Regions from separate parts of the Sporanaerobacter sp. PP17-6a genome, predicted to be linked through region 1. Evidence: riboswitches for the same ligand, from Rfam matches in the RefSeq annotation. Region 1 holds a riboswitch; each other region holds the start of a gene.
The links. A riboswitch is a leader RNA that binds a small molecule or an ion and turns the genes downstream of it on or off. The one in region 1 is predicted to bind cobalamin.
Positions count from the first base shown of each region.

Region 2: another riboswitch for cobalamin. It lies ahead of PP176A_RS14205 (succinate CoA transferase); the one in region 1 lies ahead of PP176A_RS07620 (sirohydrochlorin cobaltochelatase).
Region 3: another riboswitch for cobalamin. It lies ahead of PP176A_RS04685 (DUF4430 domain-containing protein); the one in region 1 lies ahead of PP176A_RS07620 (sirohydrochlorin cobaltochelatase).

Region 1 covers NZ_FMIF01000015.1:98,853-103,073, forward strand. Annotated here, with positions in the region: gene PP176A_RS07610 (FecCD family ABC transporter permease) at 1-208, opposite strand, end outside; gene PP176A_RS07615 (ABC transporter substrate-binding protein) at 288-1,319, opposite strand; gene PP176A_RS07620 (sirohydrochlorin cobaltochelatase) at 1,353-2,135, opposite strand; cobalamin riboswitch at 2,235-2,415, opposite strand; gene PP176A_RS07625 (cobalt-precorrin-6A reductase) at 2,428-3,192, opposite strand; gene cobJ (precorrin-3B C(17)-methyltransferase) at 3,189-3,929, opposite strand; gene cbiG (cobalt-precorrin 5A hydrolase) at 3,930-4,221, opposite strand, start outside.
Region 2 covers NZ_FMIF01000038.1:56,680-60,900, forward strand. Annotated here, with positions in the region: gene PP176A_RS14190 (cob(I)yrinic acid a,c-diamide adenosyltransferase) at 1-11, opposite strand, end outside; gene PP176A_RS14195 (THUMP domain-containing class I SAM-dependent RNA methyltransferase) at 31-1,170, opposite strand; gene PP176A_RS14200 (class II SORL domain-containing protein) at 1,333-1,707, shown strand; cobalamin riboswitch at 1,826-2,008, shown strand; gene PP176A_RS14205 (succinate CoA transferase) at 2,146-3,708, shown strand; gene PP176A_RS14210 (YitT family protein) at 3,689-4,221, shown strand, end outside.
Region 3 covers NZ_FMIF01000009.1:41,761-45,981, reverse strand. Annotated here, with positions in the region: gene PP176A_RS04700 (ABC transporter ATP-binding protein) at 1-476, shown strand, start outside; gene PP176A_RS04695 (ECF transporter S component) at 469-1,149, shown strand; gene PP176A_RS04690 (hypothetical protein) at 1,277-1,891, shown strand; cobalamin riboswitch at 2,135-2,331, shown strand; gene PP176A_RS04685 (DUF4430 domain-containing protein) at 2,583-3,356, shown strand; cobalamin riboswitch at 3,955-4,151, shown strand.

The sequences.
Region 1 (4,221 bases):
CTATAGTTCTCGGCAATCTGACGTTCCATATTATTTGATAGTTCACTGTGGATTTTTCAAAGAATACCGCATTTATTATTTCCTTTGGATGTACCTTTACCGCTCCATTTCCTATGCTTATAAAAAAACTGATTACAGTCAAAGCTATAAAAATCAGTAAAATAACCTTCTTTTTAATTCTTTCTTTTTTTATATTGCTATCAGTCATATTTTATTCCCCTTAGTATTAAGCATTTTAATAGCTGTATAGTCTTTTATATAAAGACTATACAGCCATGCCAATCTTTTTATTTGAATATATCCGGATAAAGTATTTTTGCTAAGCCTTCATAAGCATCGGGATATTTTGCATTTGGTTTATATAAGTACAAGTCCTTAGAAAGAATTATATATCTGTCATTCTTCACAGCAGTAAGAGAGCTCCAAGCCGGATTATCTTCCACATCCTGTTTCAATCTTGCCATTATTTCCTCTTTATCGCTTCCCATAGTTTGTACAAATATGAAATCCGGATCTTCCTGTATTATTTTTTCCATGCTGAAGACCTTTGCATCAGACGAATTTGCCGCAGTATCGGATATATTTATGGTGTTTAAATCCTTGAGCATTTCCCCCACCATTGATTCCGAATTCCTGACTGTAATATTTTTAGCAGTAGCAAATACTATTAGCACTTTATATTTTTTGTCTTTCGGTACTTTTGCTATTATTTCATCTACTTTCTTTTTTACTTCATTGGTGTGTTTTTCATACAGGTCTTCTCTTCCGGTAATCCCCGTGAAAAGCCTTACAGTCATATAATAATCCTTTAAATAAGTATTAGCTAAATCAATAACCTGAATGTTATTTTGTTCCAATGACGGAATCAGTGATGCTTGACCTTTAAAGTCATTAGTCAAAATGACTAAATCAGGTTTTAATGCCAATATCTTTTCAAGGCTCGGAGAACCGGGGCTTCCTACAACTTCAGCGGATTTAGCATTTTCAATAGGTTTTTCCTCGGCTTCTTCTACCTTTCCTATTACTTTTCCGCCACAGCTATCCCAGATGTCAAGATATGAATTGTATAAGCAGACAACCCTTTCAGGGTTCTTTTTTATGGTTACTTCTTTTCCTCTGGCATCTGTAAATACTACATTATCCTTATTAACAGTAACCCCGTATTCTGATACTGGTTTATTCTCTTCTTCTTTCTTCGTTTCTTCTTTAGCATCATCATTATCCGAACCGTTTACATCTTTAGTGTTTTGACATCCGCTAAATATTGATACAGCCATCACAACTACCAAAAATAATAACAACATCTTTGTCTTTTTCATATTTCATTCCTCCTAAAATATTCTTTTCAATAATCAGTTATTTTCTATGACGGTTTTTAAGTGAGATATGAATATATCTTGAATTTTTTTATTCTGACCTAATCCAAGCATATTCACTTCAACCTCAAAACCGTCTTTGATTAACGTATTCTTCCATGAACTGCCTTTATCGCCAGCCATATCGTTGATTACGTGATCCCCCGTTACCAACATAAAGGGCATTAGTATAATTTTTTTTATCTTTCTCCGGAAGAGTTGAGGTATTATATTCCCTAACGTTATACTTCCTTCCATTGTTCCGATAAATATATTGTCTGAATATTCCTTTCTAAAATATTTTTCCAACAGACTATAACTGGTATCCGAGCTATGATCTGTACCATGTCCCATAAAAACCAATGCCTCATCAGGTTTAATTTGCGGAATTTCAATTGAATTTACTGTCCTTTCATAATCTGTATCATCGTATAACAGCGGTACTCCTATTTTTACAATGATATCCTGATTTTCTTTTTTAAACAATTCTGCCTGATTTACGAGCTTATTGTATTCATGACCTGGTATTATATGAAGGGATTGTATATATATTTGGGAAATACCTTCGTTTTTCATCTTCCCCAATGCTTCTGTTACATTATTTACTGATATTCCATCCCTTTTCTTAAGTTTATTAATCACCATCTGGGAAGTAAAAGCCCTTTCCGTATAATATCCGTTAAACTCCTTCTTCACCCTCTTTTCTATGCTTTTTATACATAATTTTTCGGCTTCCTCAAAGGTGGTGCCAAAACTTGCCACAATAATTCCTTTCTCCATTATTCCCTCCTTATCTCAAATAAAAAAACCATGGCCTTTTCTGCTATGGTTATATATAAATAAAACTTACATGTAAACAACCACTTCCCTCCGAAGGCTTATTTATAAAAGTTACAGGCAGGTCTCCTGGCTAATAGTTCATCCTACTCTCAATACCTTCCCAGAAAAGCTTCCAGTGGTAATTGTATGATTTCGTTCCTATTTACAGTAGCGGGGGCTGCAGCGGATTTTTCACCGCTTTCCCTTTTAATTTCAAAAAACCTGTAATTTTAAGCTATTTAATTATACAAGATTATTTCTTTAAATCTTTATCAATAACTTTAATTATATCATATATATTATCATATAAATTTATATAATTTATTTTAGGGCGTTTTATCAACACCACATTTACTCCTGTTTCTATAGCTCCTTTAATCTTTTCTTCGGTTCCTCCCTCATCTCCGCTGTCCTTAGTTACCATATATTTTATATTATAATTATTATACATGGCCTTATTGAATTCCTCTGTAAAAGGTCCTTGGGCCGCTATTATCTGCTTTGGAAGAAGCCTCAGGTCCTCACATTTTTTTATCACAGAATAGGTAGGCAAAACTCTCGCATACAGTCTGTCAATCTCTAAAGATGAAGTAAAAAGCTGAAGGTTATTGCTGCCGACAGTCAAAAGTATATTTCCTTTAGTTCCCTTTAAGTATGATATAGCTTTATCATAATCGGGAAAACAAGATACTCCATCTGTCTTATCATAGGAGTTTCCCTTTCTTTCATATCTTAAATATTTTATTCCCATAGATTTACATGCTGCCATGGCATTGACCGAAACCTTTTCGGCATAGGGATGAGTAGCATCTACTATACATTCTATTTTTCTTTTCCGTATCAACTTTTCCATATCCCCTTGTTCCATTTTTTCGGATATTACTTCCGCATTACAATCGGATTCTATTAGTATTCCTCCATACTTCGTAGCTGTAGAAGCTATAACGTCATATCCTCTTTGAAACAACAATTCTATTATCTTTCTTCCGTCAGATGTCCCTGACAATACCAATATCATATTGCATACCCTCTCGGTGTTATCATTTTGCCTTTTGCCATATAGGTATGTGAATTTCCGACAATAATCGTGGTAAACATATCTATATCATATTTAAGCATATCTTCAAGTGTAGTTATAACACATGATTCTCCCTTTCTTTTAGCGTTCCTGACTATCCCCACTAATGTATCATTTTTTTTATATTTAAGAAGTATTTCTCTTGCTTTTTCTATTTCCTTTTGTCTTCCCTTGCTCTTAGGATTATACAAACATACTACAAAATCCCCTTCTCCTGCACAGTGAAGCCTTTTTTCAATTAAACTCCAATCCGTAAGTAAATCACTCAAACTTATCGTAACATAGTCGTGCATAATAGGCGCTCCCAGAGAAGCCGCCGCTGCATTTGCAGCAGTAATCCCCGGTACTACTTCTACCTCTACGGAGCTTTTGCTTTTAAAAACTATTTCCAAAATTATTCCCGCCATTCCGTAAACACCGGCATCCCCACTGCTTATCAATGATACGGTATTCCCTTCTTCCGCATATTTTAAGGCTTCTTCACATCTTTCTTTCTCTTTTTTCATGCCCGTCGAAGCTACTTCTTTATCTCTTATTATATCTTCTATCAAGTCCACATAAGTTTTATATCCAACTATTACATCCGATTTTTCAATAGCATTTCTGGCTTCAAAGGTCATATGTTCAATATTGCCGGGACCTATTCCGACTACAAATATTTTTCCTGTCTTGTCCACCTATATTTCCTCCCATACAGATAAGGTTATTCCATTATAAGATTTTTTGGTCATAAGAAAATGTCCTCCCGAAGCGGTAAGCATTGCACAGGGTTCACAGACCCCGCCAACCCCTATAGTCTTTTTCACAAACTCGGAACAGCTAAAATTCTTTTCCACAGTTTTTATTTCTTCTCTGGAAACTATTTTAACTTCAGCATCATAATATCGGGCAGCTTCAAATATTCCTGCTTCATTTTTCTTAAGATCCACCGTTGCAAAATGCTTTATACTTCTTACGTCAATGTTTAAA
Region 2 (4,221 bases), on a different contig from region 1:
TATATCTTCACAAATAATTCCTCCTTCATTTTAATTTCTCTTTTTTGGTCTTGGACCATAAAACTGATAATAATTCACTTTAATTTTTCCATTAAATAATTTTCTTCTCCTATCAGCTCTCCTTCCGTATATTTTTTCAAACTCCTCGTTAGATGTAAGAAAATAAAGAGACCATGTATCCAAAAAACTGAAAACTTCACCCATTTTTCTGTATAAATCCTCTACTTTTTCTTTCTCTCCCATTCTCTCTCCATAGGGAGGATTTGATATGATAACTCCGTATTTTTTCTTGGAGCTTAGTTGCAATGCATCCTTTGTTTCATAGGTAATACAGTCGTCCACTCCCATCTCATACGTATTCTCTCTTGCAATTTTAACAGCTTCTTTATCAATATCATACCCAAAAATTTTCAGTTCTCTCTCCTGTATAATAGATTTCCTTGCAAAAATCTTTTCTTCTTTCCAATATTCTTCTTTTATTTTTTGCCAATCTTCTGCCGCAAAACTTCTCTGTATTCCCGGAGCGATATTTTTCCCTATCATAGCAGCTTCAATGGGAATAGTGCCGGAACCGCAAAATGGATCAATAAGTATTCTCTCCGGACTCCAATAACTTAGTTGAATCATAGCCGCAGCAATTGTTTCCTTTACAGGTGCATTGACATGCATTTTTCTGTATCCTCTCATATGAAGGGCTTCCCCTGAAGTATCAATGGATAGAGTTACCACATCTTTTAAAATCGAAACCAATATTGTAAATTTAGCTCCTGTTTCTTTAAACCATTCAGTTTTATATTTTGTTTTTAATTTTTCTACAACTGCTTTTTTAACTATGGCTTGGCAATCTGAAATGCTGAATAGCTTAGAATCCACGGATTTTCCGTTTACGGTAAACTCCCCGTCTTCATCTATCCATTCTTCCCAAGGAAGTGCTTTAGTTTTTTCGAACAATTCATCAAAGGTTAAAGCCTTAAATTCCCCCATTTTTAAGAATACCCTATCGGCAGTTCTAAGCCAGATATTTGTCTTTGCAATATCTTTTTCTTCACCTTTAAATGTTACCTTTCCATTTTCAACTTTTAAATCCGTATATCCTAATTTTAAAAGCTCCCTTTTAACTAATGATTCCAAACCAAAAGTCGAGGTCGCAATAAGTTCTATTTGTCCCATTTTATCCTCCCAATAATTAATTACCTTAATATTATACACCAAAACTAAATTAAATACTTTTTAAATGAGTACTTTTTAAAATCCTTGGGTATATAATGTTATAGGTTAAATTCTATATGACGAATATAGAAAACAAAAAACAATAGGGAGGGTCTTTAATATATGAAAAATATAGGAGAAACAATTCAAAGCGGAGATTGGAAGGGTGAAAAACATGTGCCTGTAATTCATGCCCCTGAAAAAGTTAAAAAAGGAGAAGCATTTGAAATAAAAGCAATAGTAGGAGAAAAAATACCTCACCCGAATACTTTGGAACATCACATTTGTTGGATAAAAATATTCTTTCAGCCTAAAGATGCAAAATTCCCAATAGAAATCGGAAATTCTGAATTCAGTGCTCACGGAGAAAGCGAAATATACAATGAGCCTTCCGTTTCTCTGACTACAAAAATTGATAAATCCGGTACAATTCATGCGTTAAGCTATTGTAATATTCACGGTCTATGGGAAAATAGCATAGAAATTTCCGTAGAATAGTGAGGTAAAAGATGAGGCTGTTAAAAAGAAGCTTCATCTTTTTTTATAATAATCTATCTCCTTGTTCTGGTATCCTTGACTAAAAGTTATTTATATTATATATTTTAATTGTAGTTAAATTTAATATTTAGGTAAAGGTACAAAGATTTATATTTCTTTGTTTAAAAGGGAAACAAGTAAAAGTCTTGTACGGTCCCGCCACTGTGAAGGTGAGAATTTTAAAATATGCCACTGAGAAATTGGGAAGGCTTAAAATTCTATGAACCTAAGTCAGGATACCTGCCTTTGCTAATGCACTAAAAACTCTACGGTAGATAGGGAGTGTTTCAGAATAGAATTATTATGTAAATACATAATGTTATTTTGCTTGTCACAGTTCCTGAAACCGCCGAGTTCAGGAACTTTTTTATTGCCCAAAATCATGAGGAGGTTAAAAGAGTGATAGAAGATAGAATAAAAGATATTGAGCTAAGAAAAAAAATAACTACAGCTGAAAACGCTGCACTATTTATTAAAAATGGTATGACAATTGCTACAAGTGGCTTTACTCCTTCAGGATATCCAAAAGCTACACCATTAGCACTTAGTAAAAGAATTAAAAACAATAACGAAAATATAAAAATTACATTAATTACAGGAGCTTCCGTCGGAGATGAATTGGACGGTGAATTAGCCAGAAATAATATTACAAAAAAAAGAATTCCCTATCAAACAAATGATAGCTGTAGAAAAGCTATAAACAATGGAGACATTCAATTTTGTGATGTTCATTTAAGCCTATTGCCTCAATACATTAATTATAATTATTTGGAAGATATAGATATCGGAATCGTAGAAGCATCTGAAATTACCGAAAACGGATGTATGATACCAACTACCTCTGTAGGTATAACACCAACTATAGTAAAAAAAGCTAAAAAATTAATAATAGAAATAAATACAAGTCAACCAATAGATCTAAGAGGAATACACGACATATATACTTTACCAAATCCCCCAAAAAGAACGCCTATACCTATACTAAACTGCAAAGATAGAATCGGTACAAATTATATCCAAATAGATAAAAATAAGATAATCGCCATAGTTTTCACGGATATAAGAGATGATGTTAAAAAATTAGCAGAACCAAATAAAGACAGTAATTTAATGGCGGAAATTTTTTTGGAATTTTTAGACCATGAAATCAAAGCAGGCAGAATTCCAAGAAAATTATTGCCCTTTCAATCCGGGGTCGGTTCAGTATCAAATTCAATACTAAATGGATTCTCTCGTTCAAAGTATGATAACCTTCAATTTTATTCAGAGGTAATACAGGATTCAATGTTGGACTTAATAGATATAGGAAAAGTACAAATAGCGTCCGGAACTGCTATTTCCCCTTCTCCGGAAGGATTAAATAAATTTTATGATGATATTAAAAGATATAAATCGAAGATAATATTGAGGCCACAAGAGATTAGCAATAACCCGGAAATAATCCGAAGACTCGGGGTCATAGCAATGAATACGGCAATAGAAGTAGATATATACGGTAATGTAAATTCCTCTAATATAATGGGTGGAAATCTCATGAATGGGATAGGAGGCTCAGGAGATTTTGCCAGAAATGCCTATCTGTCAGTATTCTTTACAAAGTCCACAGCTAAAAATGAAACTATTTCCACCGTAGTACCTCTTGTATCTCATGTCGATCACACCGAACATGATGTCAACATAATTATTACTGAGCAAGGAATAGCGGATTTGAGAGGTTTAAGTCCAAAGGAAAGAGCTATAAGCATAATAAACAATTGTGCTAATCCTATTTATAAGGATTTACTTTCGGATTATTTGAAAGAAGCTATGAAGAGTAAAAAGAACATACCTATATTACTAAATAGGGCTTTTAAATGTTTTGAATCATTAGAAAAAACCGACACGATGAAAAGAGGCAACATAGTTTGTTATGCAAATTTAATAAATAGAAAGGGTGATGACTATGAAGAAAAAAGCAAATGAATATATAAAAATTACCGTTGGAATGTCACTGGTAGCAATCGGTCTATACTTTTTTTTAATGCCAAAAAATCTATCTGTAGGCGGGGCTAATGGTTTAGCTATTGTTATAAATCATTTTATCCCGAATTTATCAATCGGACTTCTTATGATAATTATAAATATTTTTCTATTTGCAATTGGCTTTATCTTTATCGGAACTAATTTCGGTTTTAAAACCATATATGCAAGTTTTGGGGTCTCGGTTTTGGTATTATTATTTGAAAAAATTTTTCCCATGAAAAAACCATTAGCAAATGATATACTGATACAGCTTATTTTGGGTGTTATAATATCTGCAATAGGCATGGGCATAGTATTCAATCAAAATGCCTCAACAGGCGGAACAGATATTATAGCCAAAATATTAAATAGGTTCTGGGGTATAGATTTAGGTCGGGGTGTGCTCATTTCCGATCTTTCAATAACATTGGCAGCTGGCTTCGCCTATGGACTGCAAATTGGCCTGTATTCGTT
Region 3 (4,221 bases), on a different contig from region 1:
CCGTGGAAGAAGAAATATGTAAGGAAAAAGAAAATAAGGATTTTAGAAATGAAAAATTCGAAAGGATTATAGAACTTTTTTCTATAAAAGATTTATTGAAGAGGCATCCCTATGATTTGAGCGGAGGAGAAAAACAAAAGGTGATATTGGCTTCCATACTCATGACAAATCCAGATGTGATTCTCTTAGATGAGCCCACTAAGGGGATGGATGTTATATCTAAAGATGTTCTTAAACATATTATAGGTAAATTGAAAAACAAAGGGATGACTGTAATTATGTCCATTCATGACTTGGAATTTGCAGCGGAAAATTCCGACAGATGTGCTTTACTGTTTAACGGAGAAATAGCCGTTGAAGATATTCCCTCTCTGTTTTTCAGCAGAAATTATTTCTACACAACAGCTATTAACAGGATATTCAGAGATATAATACCTCAAGGGGTTATCAAGGAGGATTTGATAATTGATGATTAATTCGAAAAAATATATCATTTTAATTTTGCTTGGAAGTATACTTATATTGATATTTTCGGTATTGTGGACGGATAAACATTATATGATTTTCAGTATTCTGATAATTTTTTTGTCATTAGTTCCATTTTTTCTTAAGTTTGAAAGGAAAGAATTGAAAGCAGAAAACACGGTACTGATTGCCATACTGGCATCGACAGCGGTTCTTGGCAGGGTTCCCTTTGCAGCCATACCCAGTGTACAAGCCACATCCTTTGTTATAATAATGACTGCTCTTTCCTTTGGAGAGGAAACAGGATTCATGGTCGGCTCATTGGGGGCATTTGCTTCAAATATGTTTATGAGTCAAGGACCTTGGACCATATGGCAGATGTTTTGCTGGGGAATGATGGGGGTTTCGGCGGGAATATTGAGGAATACAAAATTTATGAAAAATATAATCGGACAGAGTATATTTGGATTTATATGGGGATTTTTATTTGGCTGGATAATGAATATATGGTATGTCCTATATTTCGGTGCTGACTCATTTTCCTTTCAGGTATTTTTAATGTCATGTATAACCAGCTTTAAGGTGGATTTGAACCATGCAATTTCCAATGTGGTATTTATACTCCTGTTCAGTAAGAGCTGGAAAAAGATTTTCGACAGAGTTAAAATAAAATACGATTTATAAGATAAAGATTAATTTTTTCTCTTTTTTCTTTTGTGATATTATTAGTATGAATAATCGTTATGTAATATTTCAGTTTATTGTCTTAATAGGTTTATTTTTCTAAATTGTATTGAGTAAGGAGGAATTATTGTTGATTGTTATAACCGTGATTATGGGAGTAATCGGAATACTTTTATTCATGTTTATAGCCTGCTCATTTAAAAGATTATTGTTAGCCAATGAAAGTGGGTTTTTACACTTGTTAATGTCATTAATGTTTCTTTGTTGGCTTCCAATCCCTTTTGCAATTTATATTAAAATGAAGGAATATGACTTTTTGCTGATTGGAACAATATTTGGCGTATTGTCACTTTTACTTTTTATATTTACGATGCTGTTACAAGCAGGTCATTTATCATATTCTGCAAAGGTTCAAGGTACAGACAAGATTTTATGGGAGAACAGAGATGAATGGATGTTGAATGGTCTTTTAGGCGGATTAGTTGAATTAATGGCGGGGTTTCTTAAAGGCATATGGGCTATATTTCTTACGATTTGCTTTAAATTAAACGGACAAACAATATTTTTCATGACAGGTATTGTTTATTGTATATTGACTCTTTTTTATTTAAGTATGTTATTTAACAGTAGTATCAATAAAAAACCAAAATTTTTAAAATACTTAAAACTTAATACTGCAGTTATGAATTTAGAAAATGTGGTATGGTTTGCCGTTTTATTGATATGGCTGGTAACGGAATAAGTAAAAAAGAGAAAATTCAAAATTGTTTTATGTTTACTTTTGTAGTCATATCAACCACCTCCCACCACATCCTGCTTTTTCCCGATTGCCTTTCTTTTATTTTACCAAAATATTCATGCTTGTACAATAAAATATCATTTAAAGAAAGTTTAAAAAATATTACAAAATTTGATTGTTAAATATTGAAGTAATTAGATTTATATGGTATACTGATTATAGTAAAAGAATTAAACTTTTAATAACTTAATAATAAATTGTTTAAGTTCTTTATCTCAAGACAAAGATTAAAAGGGAATCAGGTGAAAATCCTGAACGATCCGGTCACTGTAAGTGGGGAGCGTTCCTTCAAGAAGTCACTGTTTAAAAAATAAATGGGAAGACGAAGGAAAACGTTGTTTTGATCCACAAGTCAGGATACCTGCTTAGACATATTGCATTACCTTCCGATGAAAGGGATATGTAAAACTATACTTAACCTGTTTAATATGATAGATATCGTAAATTATAATATATGATGAGTTTAACAGCTCTGACTTTTATCGGAAGTTAGGGCTGTTTATTTTTATAATTTATTTTATAAAATTAGGGTAAGGGGGGACAAGGGATAAACATAAGATTTCAGAAGGGAGGAGATACAGAATATCAAAAGGTATCTTACTTTAAAAAATAAAAAATTTAAGGAGGAAATATCATGAAAAAATTTAGAGGAATTAACAAGTTTAAGAGTATTAGTATACTGGTTTTGGTGTTAACTTTATTTTTATCCAATATGGCTTTTGGAGCTCCTACCACAGTAAGCTATAAAATAGTGAGCACCTCGGATAAAGGCGGCATTGTATTTGAGAGTGAAGAAGTTGCTGCAGATACAAATGAGACATATTTTGACGTTCTGGAGAGGATTTGTTCGGATAATGACATTCCTTTAGATGCTTCCGGTTCGGGTTCCGGAATTTATGTCAGAGGAATAAACGGAGAATATGAAAAGAGATATCTTCCCAATGAAGATTATTATTCCGGATGGATGTTCAGGGTGAATAATGTTCTTCACGGATATTCCGCAGGAGATCCGGCTAATTCTAAAGTTGCAGAAGGAGATAAGATTACATGGTACTATGCATGTCCGTCTTATACCTATTTCCCAATCCTTGACGATAGTGATGTAAATTTTGATTCATCAGGAAACATGACAGTAGATGTTGATGCAGAGATATTTGAAGATGTATGGAATTGGCAGATAATTACGGTTCCGTTAGATGAAGGCAGAGTTGTATTAGAAGGCGAATCAGGAAATAAAATATATGCCACAATAAACGATGGAGAAGCTGTATTTGACGAAACTGATTTAGAAGATTTTGAGGAAGAAAATGTAAAAGTTTATGTTGAAGGAAAATGGTATGGGACAACAGAGAATCCAGACCATTGTCCAAAGATTGTCAAATCGGAGATAGTAAGAGTACAGTTATAGAATAATTTTATATCAATATATTTATTTTTATTAAAAGTTTTTAAGAGGAATTCAGTAAAAAATAAAGAAGATATCCGGGCGATATCTTCTTTATTTTTTATAAATATTATATTTTTGAATAATATTAATTTTGTATGATGTTGTTTATAATTAAAACATATTATCCTCATCTTTGACACTTACAAGGCATAAAAACTCTGATAAGTCTTGAGAATGGGACGTTCCAGTTTTTTTAACTTTTAAAAAGTACGTAATGTTTTTATCCTTTAAAATTTTTTTCTCCAAATAATATATTATTACACATTGTGCAACAACAATATTTGGAAGTTGACAAAAAAATAAAGTATTTTCAACGACTTCAGCGATTTTTTTTATTATTCGAATGTCAAAGACCCAAAAGAAAATCATTTCTCCCTCTTATTAAAATAAGAAAAGTGTAAAACTATCTGACACTTTTTTATTTTGCCAAAATATTTGCATATATGCAATAATAGATGTCATTTTTTAAAGAATGATATAAAATTTGATTATTAAATATTGAAGCAGTTAGATTTATATGGTATACTCATTCTAATAAAAAGATTAATTTTATAATAATTTAATAATCAACGGTTTAAGTTTTTTATCTCAAGACAAAGATTAAAAGGGAATCAGGTGAAAGTCCTGAACGATCCGGTCACTGTAAGTGGGGAGCGTTTCTTCAAGAAGTCACTGTTTAGATAATAAATGGGAAGGCGAAGGAAAACGTTGCTTTGATCCACAAGTCAGGATACCTGCTTAGACATGTGCATTACCTTCCGATGAAAGGGATATGTGAAATTATATTTGGTTGTTTTTTGATATAATAAATAATATTGTAGATTAT